Regions from separate parts of the Brevibacillus sp. NL20B1 genome, predicted to be linked through region 2. Evidence: riboswitches for the same ligand, from Rfam matches in the RefSeq annotation. Region 2 holds a riboswitch; each other region holds the start of a gene.
The links. Region 2 has a riboswitch for lysine ahead of dapD (2,3,4,5-tetrahydropyridine-2,6-dicarboxylate N-acetyltransferase). Riboswitches for the same ligand answer to the same signal wherever they lie in the genome.
Positions count from the first base shown of each region.

Region 1 (10,529 bases), on a different contig from region 2:
CGTGCCTGGGCGGCGGTCTGGAACTGGCGATGGCCTGCCATATTCGGCTGGCGGCGCCCGAAGCCAAGCTGGGCCTGCCCGAGCTCAACCTGGGCCTCATCCCCGGTTACGGGGGCACGCAGCGGCTGCCGCGTCTGGTCGGCCGGGGCAAGGCGACGCAGATGATCCTCACCTCCGAAATGATCGACGGCGAAGAGGCGCTGCGCATCGGACTGGTGGAAGCGGTCCATCCGCTGGACCAGCTCCTGGACGAAGCGAAAAAACTGGCTGCCGCCATTGCCCAAAAAAGCGCTGTCGCCCTGCGGCTGGCACTGCAGTCGGTGCATGCCGGGACGGTGCTCGGCAAGGCAGATGGCATGCAGCGCGAAGCGGAACTGTTCGCTGAAGCGTTCGCTTCGGAAGACGTCAAGGAAGGCGTTGCCGCGTTTTTGGAAAAGCGCAAGCCGCAGTTTGCCGACCGCTAGCTTCTATTGGAATTGCGCCACCTAGTAAGGAGGGAATCCCATGAACATTTTGGTTGTCATGAAGCAAACCTTTGACACGGAAGAAAAAATCGTCATCGAGGATGGAAAAATCCTGGATGACGGCGCGAAAACCATCATTAACCCGTACGACGAGTACGCCCTGGAAGAGGCGATCAAACTGAAGGAAGAGCACGGCGGCGAGGTGACCGTCGTCTCCATCGGTACGGACAGCGTGGAACAAGAGCTTAGAACGGCACTGGCGATGGGAGCGGACAAGGCAATTCTGGTTGACGACGAAAGCCTGTTCGGCGACGAGTACACGACTGCCAAAGTGCTGGCTGCCGTCGCCCGCAAAGTGGGGTACGACATCATCCTCGCCGGACAGATGGCCGTTGACACCGGCGCTGGACAAGGCGGTCCCCGTCTGGCTGAAGAGCTGGGCATCAACCACGTCTCCACGGCTGTCAAACTGGAGATCAACGGCACCCAGGTGCGGGTGGAACGCGACGTCGAAGGGGACCTGGAAGTGGTGGAAACCAGCCTGCCGGTGCTGATCACCGCCCAGCAGGGGCTGAACGAACCGCGTTACCCGTCCCTCCCGGGGATCATGAAAGCCAAGAAAAAACCGTTGGATCGCCTCTCTGCGGACGATCTTGGCCTGTCCGCCCAGGACGTCCAGGCGAAGACCGTCATCGTCGACCAGACCCTGCCTCCGAAAAAGCAGGCGGGCCGCATTCTCTCCGGCGAATTGGCGGCACAGGTGTCCGAATTGGTCCAATTGTTGCGTAACGAAGCAAAAGTGATCTAAGCGAGAGGGAGAGGATCCAGATGAAAAAGGTACTGGTATTGGCAGAAACGCGTGACGGTCAACTGCGCAACGTGTCCCTGGAAGCACTGGCCGCCGCGCAGGTGTTGGCAGAAGGCGGCGAAGTGGTGGCTGCCCTGTTCGGACCGGACAGCGGCGCGCATGCGGCGACACTGGGACATCACGGCGCCGGTACGGTCTACGTGGCGGATCACGCCGCGCTGGCGCAGTATACGCCGGACGCGTACGTCCAAGCGCTGAAACAGTTGATTGACCATGTCTCTCCTGACGCGGTGGTGCTGGGGCACACGGCGATCGGCCGTGACGTGGCGCCGCGTGTTGCCGCCCGTCTCGGGTACGGTCTGATCTCTGACGTAACGGCTCTGGAGCCCGGTCCGGTCTTTACGCGGCCGATCTATGCGGGCAAGGCTTTCCAAAAACGGAAGTTCAGCGACGGCATGATCATGATTACGATCCGGCCCAACAACATCCCGGCGGCTGCGGCCGACACCGGGAAAACGGCGACGGTGGTACCGTTTGACGTGGAGATCAAGGATCTGCGCTCCATCGTCAAGGAAGTGGTTCGCAAAACGAGCGGAAAAGTGGATCTCTCCGAGGCCAAGATCATCGTCTCCGGTGGTCGCGGCGTGAAAAGCGCGGACGGCTTCAAACCGCTCTACGAACTGGCTGAGGTGCTTGGCGCCGCAGTAGGCGCGTCCCGCGGCGCGTGCGATGCCGATTACTGCGACTACTCCATGCAGATCGGCCAGACGGGGAAAGTGGTTACACCCGACCTGTATATCGCGTGCGGCATCTCTGGAGCAATCCAGCATCTGGCAGGTATGTCCAACTCCAAAGTGATCGTCGCCATCAACAAGGACCCGGAAGCCCCCATTTTCCAGGTGGCGGACTACGGCATCGTCGGCGATCTGTTTGAGGTGGTTCCCCTGCTCACGGCTGAATTCAAAAAAGTGCTCGTATAAGCGAGCGGTACGGAACGGCGCCCTGGACGGGGCGCCTTTTTTGTACGGGAAGTCATGCGGCGGGCATCATGCAGCGGTCGCTGTCTGCCGTCCGTTTTTTTGTCCGCCCCCGCTGTCGTATGCTTCTCCTGTCCGCTATAATAACTAGGAAAGGGAGAGTGGTCGGAATGAGTGAGGAACTGCTGCATCAGTTGATCCACATGGTGGCGGAAAACAACCGCATCGTCAAGGAATCGGTCGAGGAGCTCCGCGAGTTCAAACGTGAAATGTACGCGTTTCGCGACGACATGTACGCGTTTCGCGACGAAACCAACCGCCGCTTTGACCGCCTGGAACGGCATTATCAACTGCTGAAATCCGATTTTGACCTGCTGCACCGCAAAGTGTGCGACCACGAGCGGGAAATCAACCGCCTGAAGCACTTGGGACAATAGAGAGCGGCGATTTCGGACAGACTAACGGGGAAAGCGCGGCAAAGTGTCGTCCGTTGTAGTCATTTCCGGTGGAGAATGATATACTGTAGGGCGTATGGAACCTTTTGGCGTACCGTATAGAAAGGAGGTAACGATACCATGGCAATTGTGAATGCAACCGACCAGACCTTTTCCCAGGAAGTGGAGCAAGGCGGCACTGTCCTGGTTGATTTCTGGGCTCCGTGGTGCGGTCCCTGCAAAATGATCGCGCCGGTACTCGAGCAGATCGACAGTGAAGTAGGGACCAAACTGAAAATCGTAAAGGTAAACGTGGATGAGAATCCGGAATCTGCCGGCCGTTTCGGCGTAATGTCCATTCCGACCCTGATCGTGTTTAAGGACGGTCAACCGGTTGACAAGGTAATCGGTTTCCAACCGAAGGATGCGCTGATGGGCACGTTGAACAAACACCTGTAAGGAAAACGGATCTGCACCTGCCTGGCCGCTTGCGCCGGGCGGGGGCCGTCATCAGCATCTGCACTGCGCGGATGCTGATTTTTTTATGCCAGCGCAAACACTCGTGTTTCGCCGCAAAACGTGGTAACATGGGGACGGAACGTATATTCCCGCCCGCGCGGGAAGGCCGTTGGTCCGGATATGAAGAAAGGAGGGGGCAGCCGTGAACAGCTCCTTGAAAGACAAGCTGGCCGTCCTGCCGGAGAAGCCGGGCTGCTACCTGATGAAAAACAAGGACGGAGACATCATCTACGTGGGCAAGGCCAAAGTGCTGAAAAACCGCGTCCGTTCCTACTTTGTAGGCAGTCACGACGGCAAGACGCAATTACTGGTCAGCGAAATTGCCGATTTTGAATACATCGTCGTTTCTTCGGGGATCGAAGCGCTGATTTTGGAGTGCAACCTGATCAAGCAGCACAATCCGCGCTACAATGTAATGCTGAAGGACGACAAAACCTATCCGTACATCAAGGTCACCAATGAAAAACATCCGCGCCTGGAAATCACCCGCAAGGTGGTCAAGGACAAGGCGCGCTATTTTGGTCCCTACGCCAATGCGGGAGCGGCATCCGAAGTGAAAAAGCTGCTGGATCGCCTCTACCCGTTGCGGAAGTGCAAAACGCTGCCGAAGCAGGTGTGTCTGTACTACCACCTGGGGCAGTGTTTGGCTCCCTGTGTTCACGAGGTGCCTGCGGAAGAGAATCAGCGGCTGGTGGAAGAGATCTGCCGTTTTCTCGACGGCGGCCACGAGGCGGTCAAGCAGGAGCTGACGGAAAAGATGCTGCAGGCAGCGGAAAACATGGAGTTTGAACGCGCCAAGGAGCTTCGCGACCAAATCCGCAGCATCGAAGCCGTGATGGAAAAACAGAAGGTGACGTTTACCGACACGGTGGACCGGGACATCATCGGCTTTGCTGTCGACAAGGGCTGGATGTGCATCCAGATCTTTTACATGCGGCAGGGCAAGATGATCGAACGGGAGACGACGTCGTTCCCGTATTACGGCGACGAGACGGAAGATTTCATGTCCTACGTCACCCAGTTTTACTACGACAAGCAAAACGCGCTGCCCAAGGAGATTTTGCTGCCGGAACGAAGCGAGCCGGAGTTGCTGGCGGGGTGGCTGGGCGTCAAGGTGTACGCGCCCAAGCGAGGGAAAAAGCGGGAACTGGTGCAGATGGCGTCCGAAAACGCGCGGATTGCCCTGCAGGAAAAATTTGCGCTGATGTCCAAGGACGATGCGCGGACGATCCAGGCGGTGCACAATCTGGGGCACATCCTTGGGATTGGCACGCCGCACCGCATCGAGGCATTTGACAACTCCAACATTCAGGGCACGACACCGGTGTCAGCGATGGTGGTCTTTACCGATGGCCGGCCGGACAAGAAAGAGTACCGCAAATTCAAGATCAAAAGCGTCGAGGGGCCGGACGACTACGGGGCGATGCGGGAAGTGATTCGCCGCCGCTACACCCGCCTGCTGAAGGAAAGCCAGCCGCTGCCCGATCTCATCGTCATCGACGGCGGCAAGGGGCAGATCAGCGCGGCGATGGACGTGCTGGAAAACGAGCTGGGTCTCTACATCCCCGTCTGCGGCCTGGCCAAGGACGAAAAGCACCGGACCGCGCAGTTGCTCTACGGCGATCCGCCGGAGCCGGTGGAGCTTCGCCGGGACAGCTACGAGTTTTACCTGCTGCAGCGAATTCAGGACGAGGTGCACCGTTTTGCCATCACATTTCACCGGCAGGCGCGCAGCAAGACGATGCTATCGTCACGGCTGGACGAGATTCCCGGTGTTGGCGAAAAGCGGCGCAAGCTGTTGTTCCAGCATTTTGGCTCGCTGAAAAAAATGCGTGAAGCGACCGTGGAAGACTTCCGGCAGATCGGCATCGGCGACAAGCTGGCCCGAGAGATCCTGCGCCACCTGCGACAACAGGCGGACGGGGATGCAAACGGAGCATCCGGCGAAACAGACAAAAAGGCTGACGCCTGACGAGTGCGGGCATCAGCCTTTTTTACGTGTGTCATCCAAGAGCCCGCGTCACGGCTTCCTCCGCGTGGATGCGTGTGGAGTCAAACAGCGGCACAAGCATATCCTCCGGTTTGATCAGCAGAGTGATTTCCGTGCAGCCGAGGATGACGCCCTCCGCTCCGCGGCGAACGAGGCCGTCCATTACCCGCAGGTACTCCTGCTTGGACTTTGGCAATACGTTTCCCAGGCACAACTCTTCAAAAATAATGCGGTTGACGATGGCGCGGTCAGGCTCGTCCGGCACCAGCACTTCTACTCCGTATCGGCGCATCCGTTCGCGGTAGAAGGGAAATTCCATGGTGTAACGGGTGCCCAGCAGGCCAACGCGCCGAATTCCGCGCTGAACAATCCGCTCTGCCGTGGCGTCGACGATGTGCAGCAGGGGAATTGTCACCGCTTGTTCAATCGCCTCCGCGTTGTTGTGCATGGTGTTGGTGCAGAGCACGATGAAGTCGGCTCCCGCCCGTTCCAGCGCCTTTGCCGCATGTGCAAGCGCTGCACCGGCGTCGTCCCAGCGCCCCTCACGCTGAAACGCCTCGATCTGTGCAAAGTCGACGCTGTACATGATGCAGCAGGCGGAGTGCAGGCCGCCCAGGCGCTCTTTGACGAGCTGGTTGATCAACCGATAGTATTCGAGCGACGATTCCCAACTCATTCCTCCAATCAGGCCGATCGTCTTCATTCACATACCCCCAACATGAAATCTATGAAATTGAGAAATAATATACAATTTTCGGTATCATCTGGCAATAAGGGCTATGACAGAAGTTACGGCTCGTACAGGCACGGACTTTACCATGATGCTGCAAACTTTAATGAAATTTCTGATTGAACCGCCTTCGTACACGTGGTATAATCCCATACAAACAGCATAACAAGCCTCACTTCCCGTTAGGAGTGAGGTAGAGGCGCGAAAACCATGAGTACCTCCCTGAGATCGGGCATCTGTGACGGGTACGGGAAAGGGGAATTCGCCGAAGTACGGAGAAAGGCCCGCTTCCTCCGTGCTGGGTCTGCGTTGAATAAGCGCAGGACTGTCATCCGTGCAATTCCCGTTGCCGGATGGAGAGCTATCTCACGATGTCGGTTGAGAATGGAACAGGGGATGTTCTGTCATGCTCAACTGTTCACGTGGCCAAGGGAAGGAGGAACCGGTATGTCGAACTGGCAGGCAGTGACAGGTGTATCCTCGTCGCTGCCTTTTTTGCAAGAGTGAGAAATAATAATAGTGAAACGAAGATGGCCTGAGAAGATGGCCTGATGAAAGAAGAATCCAAAGAGATATGTGAACATGTTGAATAGGAAAAGGGAGAGAAGCCGCATGGGGTTGATCGTGCATAAATACGGAGGCACCTCCGTAGGTACCATTGAACGGATTATGAAAGTAGCGGACCGGATTATTCAATATAAGGAAGCTGGACACGACATGGTCGTCGTCGTGTCGGCAATGGGCAAGTCCACAGACGTGCTGGTGGATATGGCCAAACAGATTTCCCCCTACCCGTCGGAGCGGGAGATGGACATGCTGCTGGCGACTGGCGAGCAGGTGTCGATTGCGCTGTTGGCGATGGCGCTGCACCAAAAGGGGTATGACGCCATTTCCCTGACGGGCTGGCAGGCGGGAGTGACGACCGAGTCGATCCACGGCAAGGCCCGGATCACCCATATTGAGACGGAACGAATCCGAAGGGAACTGGCGCGCGGCCGGGTCGTCATCGTGGCTGGATTTCAGGGCGTCAGCGAAGCAGGCGAGATCACCACGCTGGGCCGCGGCGGTTCGGACACGTCCGCGGTGGCGCTGGCAGCCAGTCTCAACGCGGACAAATGCGAAATTTTCACAGATGTGGCCGGCGTCTACACTGCCGACCCGCGTGTGGTTCCGACGGCGAGCAAACTGGACAGCATCTCGTATGATGAAATGCTCGAACTGGCCAACCTGGGGGCGGGCGTGCTGCATCCGCGCTCGGTGGAGGCAGCCAAGACCCACAAGGTCCGGCTGGTCGTCCGCTCCAGCTTTACGACAGAAGAAGGCACGTACGTAGAGGAGGGTGCGCATATGGAAACAGGAAGAGTAGTTAGCGGCGTCGCCCACGACGAAGACGTCGCAAAGGTGACGGTTGTGGGGATGCCTGCACGCGTAGGCACGCTGTCCCGGCTGTTCAACACGCTGGCGGATCACCAGGTAAACGTGGATATCATCATCCAAAGCTCGTACGACGCGGCCGTGACCAACATTTCCTTCACGGTGGCAGGAAGCGACTTGAAAAAGACGCTCGATACGCTGAACGCCCACCGCGAGCAGCTCGGTTTTGAAAAAGTGGAATGCGAAGAGGGCTTGTCCAAGGTCTCGATTGTCGGAGCCGGCATGGTGAACAATCCGGGCGTGGCCGCCGAGATGTTCCGCGTGCTGGCCGAGCAGGAGATCACGATCAAAATGGTTTCCACGTCTGACATCAAGGTGTCCTGCGTCATCCCGGCGGAACACACCGAGCGGGCCGTGCGCTGCCTGCACACCGCATACGGCCTCGACGTGGCGGAAACAGCTGTCGTACACGGAGTATGACCCGCTGACAGCCCAATACGGAACACACATGCTGTCCCCCTTTTTTCGCCGCGGAAAAAGGGGGATTTTCTTCTGGTGGGATGTTTGCGGGAAATCGCGTGGCAGCGGCAGCGCGATGCCTCGCCTCCCCGCTCCTGCCCGGTCGGCTCACTTTCGTCCCGGCCAGACCTTACCAGTGAACGGTAATCAGGACGCTGCCCGTCTCCTCCGTCTCCATCCGGGTTTTCATCTCCCGCTGCTTCCAACGGCCGACAGCACCGGCGATGATCCCGCACTCCAGAGAGAGGGAACGGTTGATGCGTTCGGGCGACATGTAGCGATAGATGGTATGGGTCAGCCGATAACGAATCTGCCGCTCCCCGTCTTCCAACAGGTCCAGTTTGCCCAGCCCCAGACGGATAAAGGGAAACACCAGACCGTTGGCGGAGCGGATGGGAATCTGCCTCCCCATTTCCTTTCCCAGCCAGTGGAGAATGGGCGGTTCGCTTTCGCCCAAAAGCGAGCGGGTGAGGTGCTCGCGCAGTAAGTGATAGCCCAGATAGGGCATGTGGATGCGCTCAATATCTGCGATGATGCGGGAAGGCAGCAAGGCTTCCAGTTGATCCGGTTCTTTCACGTCACGACCCTCCTTCCCGGCTGCAGGCCGCGCGAGGCTTGTCCCCTGTCGGACCTTCCTGCGGCCGCCAGGTCTATTACAGCCGGTTTGCTCTACCTGTTTGGTAACAGATTATGAGAGAGCGGCCGAATCTATGACAGATTCATAGAAAAATCGGACGATTAATACGTGTAATCCAACAATGGAATTAGTCTATTCACTGTCTTGACGCTCTCTGTAGACAGGAGTACAATTGGTTGTGGTTCAACGTTTTGCCCAACTTTTTTCCGTTTTCCGACACAATTTGTCTGGCTGTGTAGCAGGGGGGCAGGCAGCTGCCGTCATGTCTAACCGGCTGGGCAATGGGTTAGGATAGTGGGGAAAAGATTAACCAAAGAACGCTACTTACAATTGAAAGGGGGACCATTGTATGGCAAAAGGCCATAGCTTTCTGAACCACAAGCTGCATTCTCTTCTCGGTTTGTTCCCAATCGGGCTGTTCCTCTTGTTCCACTTGACAGCGAACTATCAGGCAACCCGGGGACCGGAAGCTTTCAACCAGGTAGTAGGAATGATTGAAAACGTTCCATTCCTGCTCGCCGTGGAATTCATCTTCATCTACATTCCCATCCTGTTCCATGCTGTGTACGGGATCTACATTGCCTTCCAGGCGAAACACAATGTGGGCAGCTTCGGACATTTCCGCAACCACATGTTCCTCTGGCAGCGCCTTACGGGAATCATCACACTCATCTTTGTCGCTTGGCACGTGTACGAAACGCGCATTCAAAAAGCGCTGGGTGCCGAAGTGAACTTTGACATGATGACCAACATTCTCAGCAGTCCGCTGATGGTTGTCTTCTACACGATCGGGATTCTCAGCACCGTGTTTCACTTTTCCAACGGGCTCTGGTCGTTCCTCGTACACTGGGGCATCACCGTCGGTCCACGTTCCCAGCGTTTCGCCACTTATCTGACCATGGGCATTTTTGTAATCGTTTCGCTCATTGGCTTGCGGGCGATGTCTGCATTCATTCTGTAGGGATTGGGGGACTCATTCATGGCAAAAGGTAAACTGATCATTGTCGGCGGCGGCCTTGCCGGATTAATGGCTACGATCAAAGCAGCAGAAAAGGGCGTTCCCGTACAGTTGTTCTCCCTGGTTCCGGTAAAGCGTTCTCACTCTGTCTGTGCCCAGGGTGGTATCAACGGTGCGGTGAACACCAAAGGGGAAGGCGACTCCACCTGGGAGCACTTCGACGATACCATTTACGGCGGCGACTTCCTGGCCAACCAACCGCCTGTTAAAGCAATGTGTGACGCCGCACCGGGCATCATCTACATGCTCGACCGGATGGGTGTCATGTTCAACCGTACACCGGAAGGTCTGCTGGACTTCCGCCGTTTCGGGGGGACCAAGCATCACCGTACCGCGTTTGCCGGTGCAACGACCGGACAGCAGCTCCTCTACGCGCTGGACGAGCAAGTGCGCCGCTTTGAAACGGAAGGTCTCGTGACCAAGTACGAATACTGGGATTTCCTCGGGGTTGTTCTGGACGATGCCGGCACCTGTCGTGGGATCACGGCGCAAAACCTGCGTACCGGCGAGATTCAATCCTTCCGTGCCGACGCCGTCATCCTGGCGACCGGGGGACCTGGCATCATCTTCGGCAAATCGACCAACTCGATCATCAACACCGGTACGGCGGCATCTGCGGCGTACCAGCAGGGCGTCATTTACGCGAACGGCGAAATGATTCAGATTCACCCGACCGCCATCCCGGGCGACGACAAGCTGCGCCTGATGTCCGAGTCGGCCCGCGGTGAAGGCGGACGCGTCTGGACTTACAAGGACGGCAAACCGTGGTACTTCCTCGAAGAAAAGTACCCGGCCTACGGCAACCTGGTGCCGCGCGACATCGCCACCCGCGAAATCTTCCACGTCTGCGTGGATCTGAAGCTGGGCATCAACGGCGAAAACATGGTGTATCTCGACCTGTCCCACAAAGATCCGAAAGAACTGGACGTCAAACTGGGCGGTATTATCGAGATCTACGAGAAGTTCGTGGGCGATGACCCGCGCAAGGTACCGATGAAAATCTTCCCGGCCGTGCACTACTCGATGGGCGGCATGTGGGTAGACTACAACCAAATGACC
Region 1 covers NZ_JAGTPT010000013.1:91,834-102,362, forward strand. Annotated here, with positions in the region: gene KDN35_RS10945 (enoyl-CoA hydratase) at 1-464, shown strand, start outside; gene KDN35_RS10950 (electron transfer flavoprotein subunit beta/FixA family protein) at 505-1,272, shown strand; gene KDN35_RS10955 (electron transfer flavoprotein subunit alpha/FixB family protein) at 1,293-2,252, shown strand; gene KDN35_RS10960 (hypothetical protein) at 2,420-2,686, shown strand; gene trxA (thioredoxin) at 2,825-3,142, shown strand; gene uvrC (excinuclease ABC subunit UvrC) at 3,345-5,174, shown strand; gene KDN35_RS10975 (aspartate/glutamate racemase family protein) at 5,206-5,895, opposite strand; lysine riboswitch at 6,109-6,294, shown strand; gene KDN35_RS10980 (aspartate kinase) at 6,535-7,776, shown strand; gene KDN35_RS10985 (DUF2507 domain-containing protein) at 7,946-8,392, opposite strand; gene KDN35_RS10990 (succinate dehydrogenase cytochrome b558 subunit) at 8,802-9,413, shown strand; gene sdhA (succinate dehydrogenase flavoprotein subunit) at 9,432-10,529, shown strand, end outside.
Region 1: another riboswitch for lysine. It lies ahead of KDN35_RS10980 (aspartate kinase); the one in region 2 lies ahead of dapD (2,3,4,5-tetrahydropyridine-2,6-dicarboxylate N-acetyltransferase).

Region 2 (10,529 bases):
CGGCAAGGTGGAAGTGGAAAACGGCGACGAGGTCAAGGCGGGTCAACTGCTGGCGAAAATGGACATGTCCGCCTCCGAACTGGACCTGAAGGAGAAGGAACTGTCCTTGAAAGAGTCGCTTTTGTCCCTCGAGCAGAAGAAGCGGGAGATCGCGAAAAAGCAGGTGACGGCGCCAATCAGCGGGGTAGTCACCAAGGTGGAGGTCAAACCGGGAGAGACGCCGGACTCCAGCAAGCCGGCTATGGTCATCATGGACAGCAGCGCCGTGTATTTTGTGGCGGGTGTGGATGAAATCGACATTCCGTCCATCAAGGTGGGTCAGACGGCCGAGGTGTACGTGACGGCGTTTGGCAACAAGCCGTTTATCGGCAAGGTCGTGGACGTGCCCAAAGAGGGGACGAAAGAGGACAAGTCGGTGCGCTTCGCGGTGAAAATCGAGCTGACTGATGCCGCTGAGATGAAGCACGGCATGACCGGCGACTGCGACATTTACGTCGAGAAAAAGGAAAACGTGCTCCGGCTGCCGCTGCAGGCGGTCGAAGTGCTGGAGGACGGCAAGGGAACGGTCATGGTGAAGGATCCAAAAACCGGAGAGCCAACGCCAAAAGAAGTGGAGATCGGGATCGAAGGAGCAGAGTTCATCGAAATCAAGAGCGGCCTTGAGGAAGGCGAGGAAGTGCTGATGATGAACGGCGGCGACGTCTTCTAGCACGGCCGCGTCGGCACGCCTCCGGCTCAAATGAAACCCGCCTGCTTGTGCCATTGCGGCAGAGCAGGCGGGTTGTTTGTTTGGACGCCCTGCTGTTCAGCCAATCCGCTTTACGGCAGCGGCCTTTGCTCGGGCGGCTTGATGGCGGCGACCCGGATTCGACAGTAGTCCAGGACCCAGGAGCCGTCGCGGAACAAGGCGGGACGCAGCCGTTCGGCGATCATCGCGCAGGTTTCGTCTTTTTCCTGCGGAGGCATGTCGGCAAAAAACGGGCCGCAGAATGCATCCAGCCAGTGGCGCAGCCCCTGTTCCCCGTCCGGGAGCTCTGTGGGCCGTTCAAAGTGCTGCGCCAGTTTGATGACAAAGCCCTGCTGTTCCAAAAGCCAGGTGTAGGCGCCGATGCCGGGGAAGTACCAGGGGTTGCAGCTGTCCGCATCGCGCCCCTTGTCTGCCAGGACGGCGCGGATGGCCTGGACGACCCGTTCCACGTTGCCCGCTCCGCCAAATTCGGCCACGAACCGTCCGCCCGGCTTCAGCGCCAGCCACACCTGGCGGATGACCGCTTCCGGCCGCTTCATCCAGTGCAGGGCGGCGTTGGAAAAGACGGCGTCAAACAACTCCTCCGTCACAAACGTCTCGGCGTTGGCGACGAAAAACCGCAGCGCAGGGTATTTGCTCCGCGCCGTGTCAATCATCTCGGCTGACAGGTCCATTCCTGTCGGCACAGCCCCGGCCTTGGCCATCTCGGCACAGAGATCACCTGTTCCGCAGCCCAGGTCGAGAATCGTTTCCCCCGGCTGCGGCTGAAGCCATTCCAGCACGCCTTTGCCAAACCGGGAGACAAAGTCCAGCTTGCTGTCGTACAGCCGTGCGTTCCAGCGGTTCTCTACATGCATGGAAAATCCCTCCTTGGTATCGTTGTACCAGTGGAGGGGTTATTCGTCAAATCTATAAAAATGATGAAATATATAGTTTTTACCTATTTATGCTCCTATATTCGGTCAAGATACAGCGTGGTTACCGAGGTGGAGTCGCCGTTTTTTATTTCTTCTTCCGTCGCCTTTTCTTCCAACTCGTCCATCTCCATCCCGGGCGCGATGGTCGGTTCGTGCTTCGGATTGCGATTCGGTTTGCGCTCGTCCGTCCGCTTGTCCATCGATCCTGCCTCCTTTCATTTGGGCTGTCCCTAGCGTTTGCCGGCAGCGCCAGCATTATGCCTGTCCCGGCAGCCGCCTTGTGGCGGGATGGTGAAAGCGGTACGATAAAACCAGGGAAAAGATGCCGGATGTCGGCAGGGAGGAGGAACGTATGGAGCCGATTATGCTGCGCGGCCATCATCTACTGTGCGTTCACGGGTTTCAGGGGATGGGGTACAGCCCCGCGTTTGTCGCCAAAATGGGGGAAATCGTCGAGCGAATCCGCGATCCCCGGCAGGATTTTCCCATCCGGGTTGTGCGGGACTTTGACGACGCGTGCCAGGCGTGTCCCAACAAGGGAGCGGAACGGTGCGAAGCTTCCCCCGATTCGGAAGAGCACGTGCAGACGCTGGACCGAAACGTTCTTACCCATCTGGGCTTGACCGCGGGAGAGGTCTACCTCAAGTCGGAACTGGTGGAGCGCACCCGCCGCCTGGTGGCACCGGACGATCTGGCCTTCCTCTGCGCCGGGTGCTCCTGGTACGAATACGGCGTGTGCCGCGAGGGCATCGCCCGCTTGTGCCAGACAGAGGCCGGCAGGCAGGAGCGGAAAACCGCCCCATAGCCGGAAAGGAGAGAGAAAATCGTGACCGACGAAGAGCGCAGCGTATTGGAAAAGCTGGGGTTCCGGTTGGAGGACGGCGCGGTGAAACATCTCAAGCTGGGGATCGTAGAACGATGTGAGGTCTTTGAGGGATTTGCGTCTCTCGCAGAACTGGAGACCTTTGCAAAAGCGATGCTGCGCACCCGCTGCCGGTTACGTAAAACGGCCGCACAGCCGGGCAGCGAGGGGCAGACGCGCGGGTAAGGAGATGAGTAGAGTCAGCATGGAGACGAGAGAGATGCTCTTGCGGGCGTTGAACGAAGTGGAAGCGTGGGAACGGGATCAGAAGGACCTGTGGTTCTGGGAAAAGCTGGGTCGGCTGCCGTTTGTGCTGTTGGACCGCATTACGCCTGCCGTCGTCAGGGAAAAGCTGGGGACGGCTGTCGATGAAATGGCCGCCTTTTTGGAACAGGGGGGTACCTATCTGGTAAGCGATGAGGCGGTGTATGCGCGGTTTCAGGAGGCCCAGCAGGGGAAGGGACGGCCCAAGCAGGAGGACGTCAAGGGATTGCCGCTGGCCAGCATGGACCAGGTGGCAGCGGAAATAGTGTCATCCCGCGCCGCATTTGCCACGGTGCAGGGAGCGACAACGGGGTTGGGCGGCCTGTTCACCCTGGCGATCGACGTTCCGCTGCTGTTGGGCACCTCGCTCAAGGTGCTGCAGGAGATGGCACTCTGTTACGGATACCGCCCGGAGGAAAAACGGGAGCGGCTGTTCATCGTCAAATGTTTGCAATTTGCCTCTTCCGACATTGTCGGCAAGCGCGCGATCCTGGAGGAGCTCTCCCGCTTTGACGAGCCCGAAAGACAGCGGGATGTCATTGCCCAACTGCAGGGTTGGCGGGAAGTGGTGGTGACGTACACGGAAAACTTTGGATGGAAAAAGCTGTTTCAGATGGTACCGGTGGCGGGCATGCTGTTTGGCGCTTACCTGAACCGCTCCACCGTGCAGGATGTGGCGGAAACGGGCCGGATGCTGTACCGCAAGCGGCGGATTCTGGAGCGGCTGAGGCAGGAAGAAGCCGGAACCTGACGGGCAGGATGTCCCGTGCGCTCCGGCTTTCCCGCTGCCAGGGCGGCACGGGACTGGCCGCTTTACGCCCACTCCTCGCTCGTGATCGCGAAGATCAGGTGGTCTTCCCAGACGCCGTTGATCTGCAGATACCGAAGCGACAGCCCTTCCCGGCGGAAGCCGGTCTTTTCCAGCACGCGGATGGAGGCCGTGTTGCGCGGCATGACCGCCGCCTGTACGCGGTGCAGTTCGGCTTTGGCAAACGCAAAATCCAGCACCTGCCGGACGGCCTGCGTCATACAGCCGCGTCCGCCACATGACTGGTCGAGAAAGTAGCCGATGGTGGCGTTTTGCCAGGCGCCACGCACGATGTTGGTAAGGTTGACGCGGCCGATCAGCTCGTCGCCTTCACGCAGAAAAACGCCAAATGCGTAGGCGGTACCCGCCGCGAAGTCGCGCTCGGCGGACGCCAGCTGCTTCCGCTGTCCCTCCAGGGTAAAAAACGACGCGGGACGGATCGGTTCAAACGGTTGAAGAAACGCCTGATTGCGAACGCGCAGGTCCAACAGGGCCGGTGCGTCATTTGCCGTCAGGGGGCGGATGTACACGCTGGGTGCCTGTGAAGACATGGGGCGGTCCTCCTTATCCTCTTGATAGAATCTGGACCGCCAGTGTATCACGTATGCGTCCTTTTTGAAAAGACGGCTTGGCAGATTGGCCGGAACCGTACGGATGGGGCGCTAGCGCTCTTTTGCTACATCAGCGACTGTGCAAACGAACGTCCGAATTCCCGGCAGGTTTCCTTCTCCTGGGCGGACGGGGACAGTTCCACCTTCAACCCGTTCAACGGGACGTCTGCGCCCAGCGCAGTTACTTTTTCCAGCAGAATGTCGACGGCGGCTCCCACTTTTTCGTAGCCGGAGTCGCAAGAGCCGAATACCGCCGCTTTTTTGCCCCGCAGGTCAAGCCCTTCCATCTCTTCGTAAAAATCCAGAAACTCGTCTGGCAGTTCTCCGTCTCCCCACGTGTAGGCACCAAGCACAATGCCGTCATAGTCGGCCAAATCGGAAGCGGAGCAGTCCAGCACTTCCTTTACCTCCGGTTCGATTCCCGCCGAGCGAATGCCCTCGACGATCGCATCGGCCATCTCCCGGGTGTTTCCTGTCATGCTTGCATAAACGAGAATAATCGTTTTCATAAGCCCTCCGAATAGATAATGGTTATCATTTTCAATTACAAGATAATGAAAATGATTATCGTTGTCAACTATTATGTTTCGCTTCTTCTTCATTCAGATGTTGCCACCCGGGGAGGATTTTGATAGAGTAAAAGGAAATTCCATAACCATTAACAAATAGAGGTGCGCTGCGGAAGAGTACGTCTTGCCATACAAACGCGGGGGGCGTGGAAAGACGGAAAGGCCAAGGCGCCGAAGTTCTGGCCGTACCCCTCGGACGGCGAGGGCTGGGGTTCCCGTGAACAACGGTCGCCCTGTCATGAAAGGCACGGCCTTTCGTGGAGCGCTATTTACGGTTTGCTTTCAGGTATCAAAAAAGCAATGAGGATAGCGTCTGCACTCATTGCTTTTTCTACATTTTCACATACATGTGATGGAGGAGATTCACAGTGAACATGATGGATGCGCATGAAATTATCTCGTTTATTCAAAAAAGCGAAAAGAAAACGCCGGTGAAGGTATACCTGAAAGGGGAGCTGGACGGCATCGACTTCGGCCCAAGCGCCAAAACGTTTATCAGCAACGGCACGGGCGTGGTCTTCGGCGAATGGAAGGAAATCGAGCCGGTGCTGCAACAGCATAAGGATAAAATCGCCGATTACGTGGTGGAAAGCGACCGCCGCAACTCCGCCATTCCGCTGCTGGACACGAAAGGCATCCAGGCGCGCATCGAGCCGGGCGCGATCATCCGCGACCAGGTGAGCATCGGCAACAACGCCGTCATCATGATGGGTGCCGTGATCAACATTGGCGCTGTCATCGGAGAAGGAACGATGATCGACATGAACGTGGTGGTCGGCGGCCGCGGCACTATCGGGAAAAACTGCCACATCGGTGCCGGTGCAGTCATCGCAGGCGTGATCGAACCGCCGTCCGCCCAGCCTGTCGTGATTGAAGACGACGTGGTAGTCGGTGCCAACGCGGTAATTCTGGAAGGCGTTCGCGTCGGCAAAGGTTCCGTCGTGGCTGCTGGTGCGGTCGTCATCGAGGACGTTCCGCCGAACGTGGTCGTGGCTGGCACTCCGGCGCGCATCATCAAGCAGATCGACGAAAAGACACGCTCCAAGACGGAAATCAAGCAGGAGCTGCGGCAACTGTAGGAGCGTGAGTGAGAAGATGGCTACGGACTGGCGTTCACTCGACGAACAGTACATCGTCCCGACGTACAAACGGCTGCCGATCGCAATCGCCAGAGGAGAGGGCAACTACCTGTACGACACCGACGGCCGGGCGTATCTTGACCTGTTTACCGGACTGGCCGTCAATGTTCTCGGCCACTCACATCCGCGGATTGTCCAGGCGCTCCGGGAGCAGGGCGAGCGGTTTTTGCACATCTCCAACATCTTTCTCAACCCGCCGGCGATCCGGCTGGCACAGCGGCTGATCGACAACACCATCCCCGGCAAGGTCTTTTTCTCCAACTCCGGGGCGGAGGCGACGGAAGCGGCGATCAAGCTGATTCACAAATGGACAAAAGCGGAGGGGGCCGGCCGGTCGGGTATCGCCGTCCTGCGCAATAGCTTCCATGGGCGCACGCTGGGAGCGGTGCGGCTGACGCGGCAGCCCCATGTCTATCAGGATTTTCCCCAGCCTGACTTTCCCGTCTACGAGCTGGATGCAGAAGACGCAGAACAGCTTCGCGCCGTCTGCCGCAGCGAAAAGCCAGCCGCCCTCCTGATGGAGCCGGTGCTCGGCTCCGGCGGTGTGGTGCCGCTTTCCGAAGCGTTTCTGCGGGAAGCGGAGGCGATCTGCCGGGAAGAGGGCGTGCTGTTTGCCATGGATGAAATCCAGACCGGCATGGGACGAACGGGTCGTCTGTTCGCGTATCAGCACGCCGGAGTGACGCCTGATTTGATCCTGTTTGCCAAAGGAGTGGGCGGCGGTCTGCCGCTCGGCGGGGTGATCGCCGGCCAACGGCTGATGAATCTGTTCAAGCCGGGGGATCACGGCACCACCTTTGCGCCCTCGCCGCTCTCCGCCGCGCTGGGCAATGCGGTGCTGGACGAATTGCTCGACCCGGCTTTTTGTGACCAGGTGAGCGACGTGATCGGCTACCTGTGGGGCCGTCTGGAAGAGCTGAGACACCGCCTGCCGGAGCAGCTTCATGCACTGCGCGGCAAAGGGATGATGGTGGGCATTCCGCTGAACGTTACACCCGAAGAAGCGGCCCGGCTGCAGCAAAACCTGCTGGCTGCGGGCTTCCTCGTCGACGTGACGCAAAAGACGATCGTCCGCCTGCTGCCTCCGCTTACCTTGAAGCGGGCAGATGTGGACCGGTTTATCGACGAGTTTGCCCGTCAGCTGACGGCGCTCGGCACCGGAAAGGAAGTGTAGAGGGATGACCGATTCTGCGTTTGTGCAGATTCGCCGCGACTTGCATCAAATACCTGAACCCGGTTTTGCGGAGTACAAAACGCAGCGCTACCTGCTGGACTATCTGGAGCGGCTGCCGCAGGAGCGCCTGCAGATCAGGACCTGGCGCACCGGCATTCTCGTCAGGGTGCGCGGGCTTCATCCCAGGCGGACGATCGCCTGGCGGGCGGACATGGATGGTCTGCCGATCCGGGAGGAGACGACCTATCCGTTCCGCTCCAAGCACGAGGGGTACATGCACGCCTGCGGCCACGACATGCACATGGCGATCGGGCTGGGCATTCTGACCCATTTTGTGCACCATCCCGTCGATGACGATCTGCTCTTCGTGTTTCAGCCGGCCGAAGAAGGACCGGGCGGCGCCAAGCCGATGATGGAGAGCGAAGAATTTGCTGAGTGGCGGCCTGACTGCATCTTTGCGCTGCATATCGCGCCGGAGTACCCGGTGGGACACATCGCCACCAAGCCGGGTATCCTGTTTGCCAACACCTCGGAGCTGATGATTGAGCTGACCGGCAAAGGGGGGCACGCGGCCTTTCCCCACAAGGCAAACGACATGGTGGTGGCGGCCAGCCATCTGGTGACGCAGCTGCAGTCGATTGTGGCCCGCAACGTCGATCCGCTCGATGCGGCCGTCGTGACGGTGGGCAAAATCGAAGGGGGCACCCGGCAGAACATCATCGCGGAAACAGCGCGGTTGGAAGGAACAATCCGGACGATGTCGCTGGAGTCGATGGCCCGGGTGAAAAGCCGCATCGAGGCGCTGGTCAAAGGTATCGAAGCGGGTTTTGAGTGCACGGCTGCCATCGATTACGGCTGCGGGTACTGCCAGGTGTACAATCATGAGCTGCTGACGGAGCAGTTCATGGAGTGGGTGGGCACCCAGCGCCCGGACATCACGCCGAATCGCTGCAGCGAAGCGATGACGGGAGAGGACTTCGGCTTTTTCCTGTCAGAAATCCCCGGCTTTTTGTTCTGGCTCGGGGTGAATACCTCCTACGGCCTGCATCATGCAAAGATCGAACCGGACGAGCGGGCGATCGACATCGCAATCAGCCTGGTGACGGACTATCTGACCTGGCTGTCCGGACAGGAGGAATGGCCGATCTGAGCGACCCATTCATCAACCGAAGCCGTAGACAATGTACATCGCATGGAGGGATGGGCCCCGCGTCTCGTTTTGGAGCGGACTTCATCCGCTTCTGTGCTGGGCGTCAAGCGAGCGAGCGGGCCCAATCTCCCATGCGCCTCGGACTTTGTCTGCATGCTGAAGCGACTCCACGCGAGTCGCTTTTTCTTTTATCTGAATAGAGTGTTGATAAGTCCTTCCTCCAGCACGAGATCCGCCTGTGGATATTGTGGATATTGTGAAAAAAGTTTGCGGGGCGACCACAACTATTTGCCGGCTTGGGCGTATAAGTTAATGCAAAAGAAATTGGGAAATTACGCGCTGAGAGAGGCGCAGAACATACTGGAGGATTGTGACATGAAGAAAGCATGGTTGTCTGCCCTGTTGTTGCTGACGATCGCCGGCGTTGGAAGCACGGCCCTGGGCGAAGGCGCGATGCGGGTCTATCTGAGCGGCGAGCGCATCGTCGACAGCTTGCCCGCTTCCACGAGCGCTTCGATGCAGAAACTGGTCAAGCGGATGGGAGGCTTTGTCGAGTACGATCAACGCTCCGGAAAACTGGAGATCGTCAAGCCGAACGTCAATATTCTCGTGCTGGAAGGCATTCAGCAATCCCGCAACAAGAACATCATTTTCAGCAATCCGATCAAAGGGTACAGCGACAAGGACGTGCCCCGGACGTTTAACGTGTTTGTCGAGGTGGATGACGCGCCGGTGACGAAAGACCTGAGGCTGCGCCTGGTGCTGATCGGCCCGGACGGCAAAGAGGTAGACCACGGCAAAGAATGGAAGTACTCGACGCTGAACGCCAACAGCTTCTACTTCTCCGAACCGTTTGTCTCCACCAAATTGGAACTGTACGGAACGTACAAAGTGCAGCTGCAGATGAAGACAGAGAAGTCCAACGAGTACATCACCGTCGGCGAAAACAGCTTTACCGTCGGACGATAGCCCAATGAGAAAATTGGCTTGGTCGCGTTTCCACATGGCTTGTTGTCATGGTATAATGAGTAACAAATGACGTTTTGCGTCACCCTGATGCAAGTACATGAGAGAAAGGAACGATGGGAGCGAATGGAGACAAATCCCGCGCGGTCATCCACAGACATAGAAGGCCCGAGTATACGGATTGCCTGGAAAGATGAGCATTCGATCCTGGCCCAATGGCACATGACAAAGGAGTTCGAACGGGAAGTGGAGCGGAAATTTGCCATCCCGTTTGCCGAACTGCCATTTGTCCTCCGCCTCTTTGATGTGACAGACCGCAACGAGATCCGCAACGACGGCACCGACCTCTACACTGACTTTGACATTAACCACCGCTCATCGGAGTGGATCCTCTACGGCGTCACACAGGGCTTGCGCTACTGTGTGGATTTGGGGATTCGAATGGTTGATGGCAGATTTTATTCGCTGTCCCGATCTCAACCGATTTGATCAACGTACGCATTAAAACGGCTCTCCACTCGGGAGAGCCTTTTTTTGTCGTCCGGCCGCTCACGGTTTGCGCGGCTGGAAGTACTGGATGCGTTTGTTGAACAGGTGCAGCTCCGCCTTGTATTCGCGGGCCAAATAGCGGCAGAATTCATTTGCCTTGTTCATATCGCCGTGCGTGGCCGACTCCGGCAGGGAGACCTGAATGAAAAACTGCTCCTGGCCGTTCTCCTCGCGGGAGCCCACGCCCACGATGATGGCCTTGTAAAGATTGGGATCCTTGCCTTTCAGCAAAAACCAGGAACCCTTCCCTTCCGGCCGCTCCTCGATCACGTACGGAAAGGCGGCGTCCGCGTAGGTCCACCCCAGTTGTTCCCCCGTTTTTTTCGTCATCTCAATGTATCGCTCAAACTTTGCCTTGACGTCGTCGATGTCCGCTTTCGTGGCTGTGGAACCTTCCACGAAATAGATGTAGGCCGATTTCAGGTTCACGATTGCCGTCACTCCTAGTCCCGGGAATCTCTTGCGATTAGTGTAGCATTTCCTGCCACTCATTGGCAATGCGACATGTTATAAGGAAAATAATTGCGCGTCTTTTCTGAAAAGTGTAAAATAAATATCACATTCATTACAGGAAAGAGAAACAATGATAAAGGATCGTGGAGGAATGGACCCGATGCACGAGGTTTCAATTCGAAACGTTTATGAAGCATTAAACACGATGCGCGCCATTGATGTCGTCAACAAGGAAGACTGGGAACGGGCGGCCAAGGAAGCGGAGCTGGATTCGTCCGTGCAATTGAATATTCTCTGGATCATTTACTGCTACGAAGGC
Region 2 covers NZ_JAGTPT010000001.1:26,459-36,987, forward strand. Annotated here, with positions in the region: gene KDN35_RS00175 (efflux RND transporter periplasmic adaptor subunit) at 1-709, shown strand, start outside; gene KDN35_RS00180 (class I SAM-dependent methyltransferase) at 820-1,605, opposite strand; gene KDN35_RS00185 (hypothetical protein) at 1,701-1,865, opposite strand; gene KDN35_RS00190 (DUF1284 domain-containing protein) at 2,018-2,470, shown strand; gene KDN35_RS00195 (hypothetical protein) at 2,492-2,713, shown strand; gene KDN35_RS00200 (EcsC family protein) at 2,733-3,542, shown strand; gene KDN35_RS00205 (GNAT family N-acetyltransferase) at 3,605-4,150, opposite strand; gene KDN35_RS00210 (flavodoxin) at 4,276-4,719, opposite strand; lysine riboswitch at 4,869-5,055, shown strand; gene dapD (2,3,4,5-tetrahydropyridine-2,6-dicarboxylate N-acetyltransferase) at 5,148-5,858, shown strand; gene KDN35_RS00220 (aspartate aminotransferase family protein) at 5,875-7,092, shown strand; gene KDN35_RS00225 (N-acetyldiaminopimelate deacetylase) at 7,097-8,242, shown strand; gene KDN35_RS00230 (hypothetical protein) at 8,618-9,211, shown strand; gene KDN35_RS00235 (DUF4912 domain-containing protein) at 9,335-9,697, shown strand; gene KDN35_RS00240 (DUF1885 family protein) at 9,758-10,186, opposite strand; gene KDN35_RS00245 (MarR family winged helix-turn-helix transcriptional regulator) at 10,371-10,529, shown strand, end outside.

Region 3 (10,529 bases), on a different contig from region 2:
TATTGCTCGGCGTGATATCCTTTAATAAATCTTTCGGTAACCCCAAAAGCAAAGCAAGCAAAAAAATAAACCACCAGCACTGAAGTGACCCCAAAAAGTTAGACAGTAATTTTAGTTAAGCCGCAAGTAAGGTTTGAGTTCGGTATTGCACTGGATTCAAGCCTTTTAATTTTGCCTTGATGCGTTTGTTATTATAGTAGTCGATGTATTTTGCCAACTCTTGTTTAAAATGCTTAATGCATTCAAACTCTTGCATATTATAATAATTCTGATTTCAGGATACCAAAGAAGTTCACAGCATTGTCATGACAGTTTCCTTTCCGCGACATACTCTGCATAACGTTCTTCTCTTTCAATGCATGTTGGTACTTGCTCATTTGGTAATGCCAGCCTTGATCTGAGTGAATAAGCGTCTTCACTTTCGGGTAGATAACTGAAGTCAAATAGCCGTTGACCTGCTTTGTCAACGGCTTTACACTTTCATCTCGTCTTGTCAAAAATCAATTGCAACGTGACCCCCGGTCACGCACGACGCGCTCCTTCCTCCAGCGCCTCGTCGCTTTCCGGAAGCTGGCGGATTGACGCGATCAAGCGCGCGATCATCTCCCGCTGGCGTGCAGTCTCCTCGTCGTCCCACTGCAGTGCATCGGCCATCAGCCTGACGACCTGCTCCGCCTTTTCTTCCGCCTTGTGCAGTTGAAAATACGTCCAGCCGGTGCGCAGCCGCAGGAAGTCCACGGCGTGCACTGTCATCTCCTCCTCCACGGCGTACTGAATCTGCGCCCGCAGCAGCTGTTCGGGGGTGAGCGGCGGTTCCGGCAGCCGGTCGTAAATCCGCAGCGTGTTGGTGCCGTATGTGTCGAGCCACTCCTGCGCCGTATGGCGATCGACGCCTTTTTCCATCCCCATCCGCAGCATCTCCTGCTTCCAGTCTTCATACCGCTCCCATCCTCGCCGCTCTCCGCCGCTAATCACGATCCGGTCGGTCGTGCAGCCGGGAAAGGATCGGCCTTTCCGCTCCTGCAGCCGCTGCGCCACCAGATCGACCACCTTCTCCGCCATCTTGCGGAAGCCGGTCAGCTTGCCTCCTGCAATGGTGATCAGTCCGGAAGGGGAATGAAACACCTCGTCTTTCCGCGACAGTTCCGACGGTCCTTTGCCCTCCTCGTAAATCAGCGGGCGCAGTCCGGCCCAGTGGGAGAGCACGTCCTGCGGCTTCAGCCTGACATCGGGGAACATCGCGTTGACCGCACGCAGCAGGTAGTCGCGATCTTCCACGGTGGTGCGGGGCTGGTCGATGTCGTTGCGGTAGGGCGTGTCGGTCGTACCGATGTAGGTGACCGCGCCGCGCGGGATGACAAACACCATGCGTCCGTCCGGGGTGTCAAAATACGCCGCTTGCGACACCGGCAGACGATCGTAGGCGACCACCAGATGGACGCCTTTCGTCAGGTAGAGGCGCTTGCCGGCAAGCGAGCCGTCCAATTGTCGCAGTTCGTCCACCCAGGGTCCGGCGGCGTTGACGATGCAGGCGGCGTACAGATCAAACGTCTGGCCCGACACGCCATCCGCGACGCGCACCCCCGTCAACCGGCCGTTGTGGTAGAGAAACTGGCGCGCTGCCGCGTAATTGACCGCCCGCGCTCCATGTGCCACCGCCGTCTTCATGATGTCGAGCGTCAGCCGGGCGTCGTCCGTGCGGTATTCCACGTAGAGGCCGCCTCCTTTGAGCCGGTCCCGCCTGAGCAGCGGCTCCTGCCGGATCGTCTCGTCGCGGCTGAGCATTTTCCGCCGCTCCGCTCGCTCCACGCCGGCCAGCAGGTCGTACAGGTAGAGGCCGACCGACGTAGCCAGGTAGCCGTACGTTCCCCCTTGGTAGATCGGCAGCAGCATCGGGGCGGGAATGACCAGATGGGGGGCGTTTTTGTACAGGATGGCTCGTTCTCTCCCCACTTCCCGCACCAGCTTCACTTCTCCCTGCTTCAGATACCGGAGCCCGCCGTGAATCAGTTTGGTGGAGCGGCTGCTCGTCCCCGAACCGAAGTCCGCTTTTTCCACCACGCCCACCTTCATGCCGCGGACGCTGGCGTCCAGGGCGATGCCCGCACCGGTAATCCCGCCGCCGATCACGAGCAGGTCAAGCGTCTCTCCTGCCATTTCCTGAAGTACAGCCAGTCGGCTGCTCGCTGAAAATGTCTTGTTCACACAAAAGCCTCCTCTCCGGCGGGAACAAAGCCTCCCTGCTGCTTCGCCCGCGCCGGTTCTTCTCACGCGCTTCAATGGTTCATCATGAAAAAACCCCCGTGAAAAGTGCAGCCTGCCGTCATCAGACAAGCTGTCCTTTCAAGGGGGTTCTCCTGTTCTCTTCCCTGTATCCTATTTATAAAAATGATCAAGAAGACTTGCGATACAACACGCCGCTAGTACCACAGTTCCTTGGTGCCGACCGATACAGCCAGCGCCCCGGCGGCAAGCGCGTCGTCAATTTCCTGCTTGGTGCCCACCAGTCCGCCGGCAATGATGGGCAGCGGCGTCAGGTCAGTCATCTCCCGGATCACTCGCGGCATCACCCCAGGCATCACTTCGACCGCGTCCGGCATGCTCTGCTCCACGACCTTGATGCCTTTGATCACGGCGTTGCGGTCGATCAGAAAGATGCGTTGGATTGCCATCAGCCCCATCTCCTTGGCGACCCGAATCAGGTTGCTGCGGGTGGAGATGATGCCGGTCGGAGCGATGTATTGAGCCACGTACGCCACGCCGCTTTTATCGGGCGCGATGCCTTCGATGAACTCCATGTGCAAAAAGACGCATTTGCCGGCCTGCTTGATCCGGTCGACCAGCTCCTTGACGTTGAAAATCGAGCCAGTCAGCAGAAAGACGATATTCACGTCGCTGTTGATCGCGTCATCCACATCGGCTTCCGCTTGAACCGCAGCGATGGTCTGGTGTTCGACTAGATCGACAATAGGATACATCCGTTACCCTCCAGGTCAGGTTGGTTGTACCTATTATACCACCAGTTTCTAAATATTCACAATTTCTTTAATGCTATTTAAAATGTAGCGCGGACGGTATTCGCTCCGCTCGGCCATCTCCCTCGTGGAGATTCCGGTCAGCACGAGGACGGAATTCATCCCGGTATCGTTGCCCATTTTAATGTCTGTTTCCAAACGGTCGCCCACCATGTAGCAGGAAGCGTAGTCCAACCCCAGGTGGCGGACGGCCTCTTCCGCCGCGATCGGAGAAGGTTTGCCCACCACGAGGTCGATCGGCCTGCCCGTCGCCCCTTCCAATGCGCCGATAAACGCGCCGGTGTCCGGGATTTGTCCGTCTTCCAGCGGGCACGTCCGGTCCGGGTTGGTGGCGATCACCTTTGCTCCCCGTACCGCCGCCTGATACAGCGTGTTCAGCGTCTCGTAGCTGAACCGCCGATCCCACGACAGGACGACGTACTGCACATCGTACGGGTCGTCGCTCATGACGATGCCATGGGCCGCCAGCTCGTCACGGATCGGCTGCTCCCCGATGACCAGCACCCGCTCGCCCGGCTGCAATACCCGCTGCAGATACCGGGCCGTGATCAGCGAAGAGTTGAGCACGTCGTCCACTGTTGTGGGGATGCCCATGTTTGTCAGCTTCTCCGCGTAGGACTGGCGGGTGGCGATCGGCTTGTTGGAGAGGAACACCACCTTGTCGCCGCGCGCTCGCAGCGTCCGAATCGCCTCCGCCGCCCCCTCAATCAACCGATCACCCAGATAGACCGTACCGTCGAGGTCAAAGATAAACCCTCTCATTGTCCGTTCTCCTTAGTACAGTTGGTCTTTGGTCAGTTTTTTTGCCAGAGACTGCAGTGCGATGACAATGGCGATGATCAGGATCGCCATGGCTGAAGCGGTGTAGTACTCGCCCCGCAGCAGGTTTTGAAACACAGCCAGGCTCATCGGCGCCCAATCCGTCGGCGCCAGCAGCAGCGAGATGCTGGTCTCCTTGATTACCGTCACGAACACCAGGATCGCACCTGCCGCGATGCCCGGCAGCATCAGCGGGCCGATGACCGTAACGGCTGCCAGCAGGTTGGAGGCGCCCAGGTTGACGGCCGCTTCTTCGATGTCTTTGCGGATCGCCATCATTGAGCTCATCGTCGAGCGGATCATGTACGGCATCCGCCGGATCGTGTAGGCGACGATCAGCAAGAGGGCGGTGCCGGTCAATTTCAGCGGCGCCGTATTAAACGTCTGGATCAGCGCAATTCCCAGGGAAATACCCGGCACGATCAGCGGGATCGACGAGACGAAGTCAAGTCCGCCGGAGCCGCGCCGCACCACGAAGTAGGAAACAAACGTGGCAATCACGACGCTCAGCACCAGCGCGCCGGCCGCCAGCACCAGGCTGTTCACAATATTTTTATGCGACGTGCTGAAAATGGTCAGATAATGCTTCAGCGTGTAGCCGTCGGGCAGGGCGTGATGCCCCCAGGTGGTCGCCAGCGACGAGAGAAAGACGGAACCGACGGCCAAAAGCGGCACCAGCATCACCAGGAAAGTGTAGACGGTGAGCACGGAGACGACCCCTTTGTGGTCATTCAGCTTCTGCCGCGTCGGCTTGCCCGAGATGGTGCCGTACTCCTTCCCTTTGACCACTAACCGCTGCAGCCAGAAAAAGAAGGCGGCCACCAGCAGCATGATGACGGTCAGGACGGCCGAGCCCGCCCAGTTGTAGAAGCCGGCGATCTCGCGGTACGCTTCGACCACGATCAGGTTCAGGTCTTTGGGCGCCAGAATGATCGGCGTCCCGAAATCGGAAAAGCTGACGGTAAAAATCAACAGCATGCTGGAGACGATCCCCGGCACGGCCAGCGGCAGGGTCACCCGCAAAAAGGTGTACCAGCCTTTCGCCCCCAGGTTTTGCGACGCCTCCTCCAGCGTCAGGTCGCTGATCTTGAACGCCGCCACCATCGGCCACAGCGCGTAGGGAAAGAAGAAAAAGACCTGTACCAGCACGATTCCCAGCATCGACTGCACGTCAAACAGCACGCCTTCGCCGCCCAGCGACCGGTAGATGTGGTTGACCCACCCGGTCTTGCCGAACATCAGCGTAAACGCGTAGGAGGAGATGAACGTCGGCACCACCAGCGGGATGGTGCAGAGCGCGGCGAAGAACGGTTTCCACGGCATGGTGGTGCGGGCGAAGGCGTAGGCGATCGGCAGCACCAACACCGTCACCAGCAGCGCCACCCCCGTGCTCAGCTTCAGGCTGTTCATCAGCGCGGCAAAGTACCCGGTGCCTTCCACCAGCGACGAGTACGCGTCCAGCGACAGGTTGGAGAGCTTCTTCAGCGTGGACATCAAGATTTTTTGACTGGTCAGGCTGCCAAACAGGTTGACCGGCTCTCCGGTCAGGCTGACGAGCAGGATGGAAAACAGCGGGACCAGCAAAAACACGAGGAAAAAAAGATACATCAACCATTTCAGCACGGTAAAGCCGCTGAGGGCAAAAGAGTACCGCTGTTTCATAAGATCACCACGACATTCGGATCGATTGCCAGCTTCACGTTCGTCCCCGCTGGCAGCACCGGGCTGCCCGCTTCAAAGGTTTTGTCCACTTCCATCTGCAGCTGCCCCACCTGCACGTCGTAGCGGATGGTCGCTCCCAGATAGGTGGACATCAAGATCGTGCCTTCCAGCAGGTTGTCTCCCGCATCCGCCTGCGCCTCGTCTGCAAACAGACGGATGCTTTCCGGCCGAATAATCACGTCCACTTCGCTGCGGTTGGTCGAAAACGCGGAGCGGATGATTCCGTCGCCGACGAGCTGCAGCACCGTGCCCGCCTCGCCGGACTCCTTCACCGTCGCTTTAAAGATGTTGGACGAGCCGACGAAATCGGCGACAAACGTGGAGGCTGGCTGGCTGTACAGGGACGTGGGCGTGTCCACCTGCACCAGTTTGCCGCCCTGCATCACCGCCACGCGGTCGGCCATGCTCATCGCTTCTTCCTGGTCGTGCGTCACGAAAATCGTCGTGATCCCCACTTTCTGCTGGATGCGCCGAATCGTGACGCGCATGCTGTTGCGCAGCTTCTTGTCCAGGTTGGACAGAGGCTCATCCATCAGCAGGACGGCCGGCTCCATGATCAGCGCCCGGGCCAGCGCCACGCGCTGCTGCTGGCCGCCCGAAAGCTGTCCGGGCAGTCGGTCGGCGAGGTGGCCAAGCTCGACGAAGTCAAGGGCGTCACGCACCTTTTGTTCGATCTCCTTGTCCACTTTCCCCAGCTTGCGGTTGAGCATGTGGGCCAGCACGGACAGCTTCGTGCCCAGGCCGCCCTGGTAAAAGCGGCGCACCTGCAGGCTGTAGGCGACGTTTTCAAATACGCTGAGATGGGGAAACAGCGCGTAGCTTTGAAACACCATGCCGCAGTTCCGCTGGTTGGCGGGCACGTGGCTTACATCCCGCTCCCCGATGAAAATCTTTCCTGAGGTGGGGCTTTCAAAACCGGCCACACAGCGCATGGTCGTCGTTTTGCCGCAGCCGGATGGCCCTAGCAGAGCGAAGAATTCGCCTTCGCGAATCTCCAGATTGACGTCTTCCAAAGCGGTGATTCCGTTGAATTGCTTGTGCAAGTGCTCGATTCGAACCGACCCCATGCAAGAGCCTCCTTACTGGAATTTTTGCCGCCACTCGTTGCGCACCCGGTCGTAGTTGCTCACGACCCAGTCGATGTCCAGCTCCTGCGCGTGCGGGATGACTTTCTCCAGGGTAAGCGGCGTTTTCGACTCCACGTCTTTGGAGATCGGGATGTGGTACCAGTTGGCCAGCGTTTGCTGCCCTTCCTTGGACAGCAGGTAGTCGATCAGCGCCTTGCCGCCATCAGGATTCGGGCCGTCTTTTACGAGCGACACCGGGTTGACGATGACCGGCGTCTTGTCCGGCACGATGAAATCGATTTTCTCCCCCTTGGCCTTCATTTCGTACACCATGAAGTCAAAGGCGATCGCAATGTGCGCCTCCCCTTTGGCTACTGCTTTGGAAGGTGCGGAGCCGGAGTCGGGCATGGCGCTCATCTGTTCCACCAATTTTTTGAAGTAGTCCCAGCCCTGCTCTTCGCCGCGGGCCATCAGTTGACTCAGCACAGTGAGGGTGGCGGTGCCGGACGCGGCGGGGTTGGGCATCTGGATTTTGCCCTTCCATTTGGGGTCAAGCAGGTCGTCCCAGTTTTTCGGCGCCTCTTCCGGCTTCACCAGGTCGCTGTTGTAGGCAAAGCCGAGCACGAACACTTCCGCGCCGATCCACTTCCAGTCCTTGTCGCGGAGCTTGATGCCGTCCCGCACTTCCGGCCAATCCTTGATTGCTTCCGGCGTGTACGATGTGATGATGTCCTTGTCCTTGGCCGCTTCAAACGGCAGGAATCCTCCGCCGCCGTACCAGACGTCCGCCTGCGGGTTGTCTTTTTCCGCAATCATGCGGTTGACCAGCACGTTGGTCCCCGCGTACTGCACGTTGATGGAAGACCCTTTGAAAGCCTTTTCAAAATTGAGACCAATTTCTTTGGTCATATCCGGCGTCTCAGGGGAATACAGCGCGATCGGGCCCAGTTCTTTTGTTCCTCCCGATCCGTCTCCCGCCGGTGTGCTGCCGGACGAAGCCTCCTGGCCGGAGGAGCACCCTGCCAAGGCGACAGTGGAGAGCAAAACGGCTGTGGCTGCTACGTTCAACCATTTTTTCAACATGTGTCAGACCCCTCTTTCTGTGATTGTTGATCGAATAGTCAAACAGTTTCCGAGGAAAAAGAAAAACCCTCACGTAGATAAACACATCCCCCTTTGGGAGTGTGTTTACGGGTAAGGGTTTCTCCGTTTCTCCGCCTAACCGTATGGGAAAATATGCTATCCGATCAGTGTTTCTTCCAGTATAACCAGTTTCTTTTCTATCTGTCAACGAAAATGATCGAATTTTTCGGACAAGTCAGTCTAGAATGAAGGAAATTACTGGGTCCCAAACGTAAATAAATAGGTATGCGGAAAATAGTTTTGAGTGAAGGAGTCCTTCCCCCGCTTACCTTGCTTTTGTTGTGATGTTGGGGCAGCCGTTTTATTTCATCAGAAAGCTTGTAAAAAATGAATATCTCATGGCTGTTCTTATGCATGTTCTTCAATAAAAAATCATTTCAGCTAATCGCTTTGTATGCAAAACGACCTCTTACAGTTTTTAGTGCTTGATTTTGCCGCGATTTTCTATATACTTGAACCGTAACAAAACTTCACAGATTATCCTCATCACATGCGATGGGGATAGAGGTCGCGGCTTTTATATGATTCTGGCACGAGATCCAGAGAAGATCGATGACTCCAGAGGAGGGAAAAGCCGCCGAAGTCCGCTGTGCATTCTCTGGGCACACGGGCTGGGGCTGTACTCGAAAGGGGCAGAACTGTCACGTTTGCGAGCCGGGCAAACGTGATGTGCTATCTTCAACGAAGGCTTGGTGGGGATGTAACAGTACCGCCCTGTTCGTTGGGGCGGTATTTTTTATGTCCGACCTTCCTTCTGACTATCTTTGTAGAAAGGTCGTGCAAGCACTCATGGAATCCAATCAACTGCAGCGGGGCCTCAAGGCCCGACATCTGACCATGATCGCCATTGGCGGCTCCATCGGCACGGGGCTGTTTTTGGCGAGCGGCGGCTCCATCCACTCCGCCGGTCCGGGCGGCGCACTCGTCGCCTACGCGGCCATCAGCCTGATGGTCTACTTCCTGATGACCAGTTTGGGCGAGATGGCGGCGTTTCTCCCCGTCTCCGGTTCATTTTCCACCTACGCGACGAAGTTCGTCGATCCGTCCCTCGGCTTTGCGCTGGGGTGGAACTACTGGTACAACTGGGCCATCACCATCGCCGTCGAGCTGTCAGCCGGGGCCTTGATCATGAAATACTGGTTCCCCGACACGCCGTCCATCTTGTGGAGCGCCCTGTTCCTCGCGCTTATGTTTGGTCTGAATTATTTGTCTGTAAAAGGATACGGCGAATCGGAATACTGGTTTTCCCTCATCAAGGTAGCGACCGTAATCATCTTCATCGTCATCGGCCTGCTGATGATCTTGGGCATCATGGGCGGTGAAGCAGTCGGCTTCCGCAACTTTACCGTCGGCGATGCACCGTTCAACGGCGGCTTCATGGCGATGCTCGGCGTCTTCATGATCGCCGGCTTCTCCTTCCAGGGGACGGAGCTGGTCGGGATCGCTGCGGGTGAAAGCGAAAACCCTGCCAAAAACGTGCCGAAAGCGATCAAGCAGGTGTTTTGGCGCATCCTGCTGTTCTACATCCTGGCGATCTTCGTGATTGGGCTGTTGATCCCGTACGACAACCCCAACCTGGTCAACGGCGACATCGAGAACATCGCGATCAGCCCGTTTACGCTGGTGTTCCAAAAAGCCGGACTCGCCTTTGCCGCATCCGTCATGAACGCCGTCATCCTGACCTCCGTCCTGTCGGCGGGCAACTCCGGCATGTACGCCTCCACCCGCATGCTGTGGACGCTGGCCAAGGAAGGAAAGGCGCCCAAGCTGTTCAGCAAGGTAAACAAGCGGGGCGTTCCGGTTAATGCGCTGCTGCTGACTGCCAGCATCGGGATGTTTGCGTTTCTCGCCTCCCTGTTTGGCGACGGGACTGTCTACATCTGGCTGCTCAACGCCTCGGGGATGTCCGGGTTTATTGCCTGGCTGGGCATCGCAATCAGCCACTACCGCTTCCGCAAAGCGTTTGCAGCCCAAGGCCGCGATTTGAACGAACTGCCGTACCGGGCGAAGTGGTTCCCGTTTGGCCCGATTTTCGCATTCGTCGTCTGCTGTTTCGTCATCCTCGGCCAAAACTACACCGCCTTCACCGGGGAGACGATCGATTGGAACGGCATTCTCGTCTCGTACATCGGCCTGCCGCTGTTTTTGATCGTCTGGCTCGGCTACAAAGCCGTGAAAAAGACGAAAGTGGTGCCGCTGCGGGAAGTGGATCTCTCCACGGACGAATCTACAATATCCAACTAATCGGTATAGCAAAGGCCGGGGAACCCCCGGCCTTTCCTTTTTTACGACAGTCGCTGCACGAACCGCCCCATCCGTTCCAGCGCCTTCCCAAGCTGATCCAGGGAAGTGGCGTAGGAGCAGCGGATGTGGCCTCTGCCGCTGTCGCCAAACACATCACCCGGCACCACGGCCACCTTTTCCTCCATCAGCAGCCGCTCGGCAAACTCGCCGGCATCCAGCCCGGTGGACGCGATCGAAGGAAACGCGTAAAACGCCCCTTCCGGCTCGTGGCAGGACAGGCCGATCTCCTTGAATCCCTGCACGACGAAATTGCGCCGCTGCCGGTAGCTTTCCACCATCCTCTCCATGTCCGCCTGACCATGCCGCAGCGCCTCCAGAGCGGCCATCTGCGCCATGATCGGCGCGCACAGCATGGTGTACTGGTGAATCTTCAGCATGCCGCCGAGCAGATCTTCCGGCGCGCAGACGTAGCCGAGGCGCCAGCCCGTCATCGCGAACG
Region 3 covers NZ_JAGTPT010000025.1:53,568-64,096, reverse strand. Annotated here, with positions in the region: partial or broken gene KDN35_RS15865 (IS3 family transposase) at 116-410, opposite strand; gene KDN35_RS15860 (glycerol-3-phosphate dehydrogenase/oxidase) at 523-2,205, opposite strand; gene KDN35_RS15855 (glycerol-3-phosphate responsive antiterminator) at 2,421-2,978, opposite strand; gene KDN35_RS15850 (HAD-IIA family hydrolase) at 3,027-3,797, opposite strand; gene KDN35_RS15845 (ABC transporter permease) at 3,810-5,477, opposite strand; gene KDN35_RS15840 (ABC transporter ATP-binding protein) at 5,513-6,643, opposite strand; gene KDN35_RS15835 (extracellular solute-binding protein) at 6,656-7,726, opposite strand; lysine riboswitch at 8,281-8,469, shown strand; gene KDN35_RS15830 (amino acid permease) at 8,576-10,030, shown strand; gene KDN35_RS15825 (aminotransferase) at 10,072-10,529, opposite strand, start outside.
Region 3: another riboswitch for lysine. It lies ahead of KDN35_RS15830 (amino acid permease); the one in region 2 lies ahead of dapD (2,3,4,5-tetrahydropyridine-2,6-dicarboxylate N-acetyltransferase).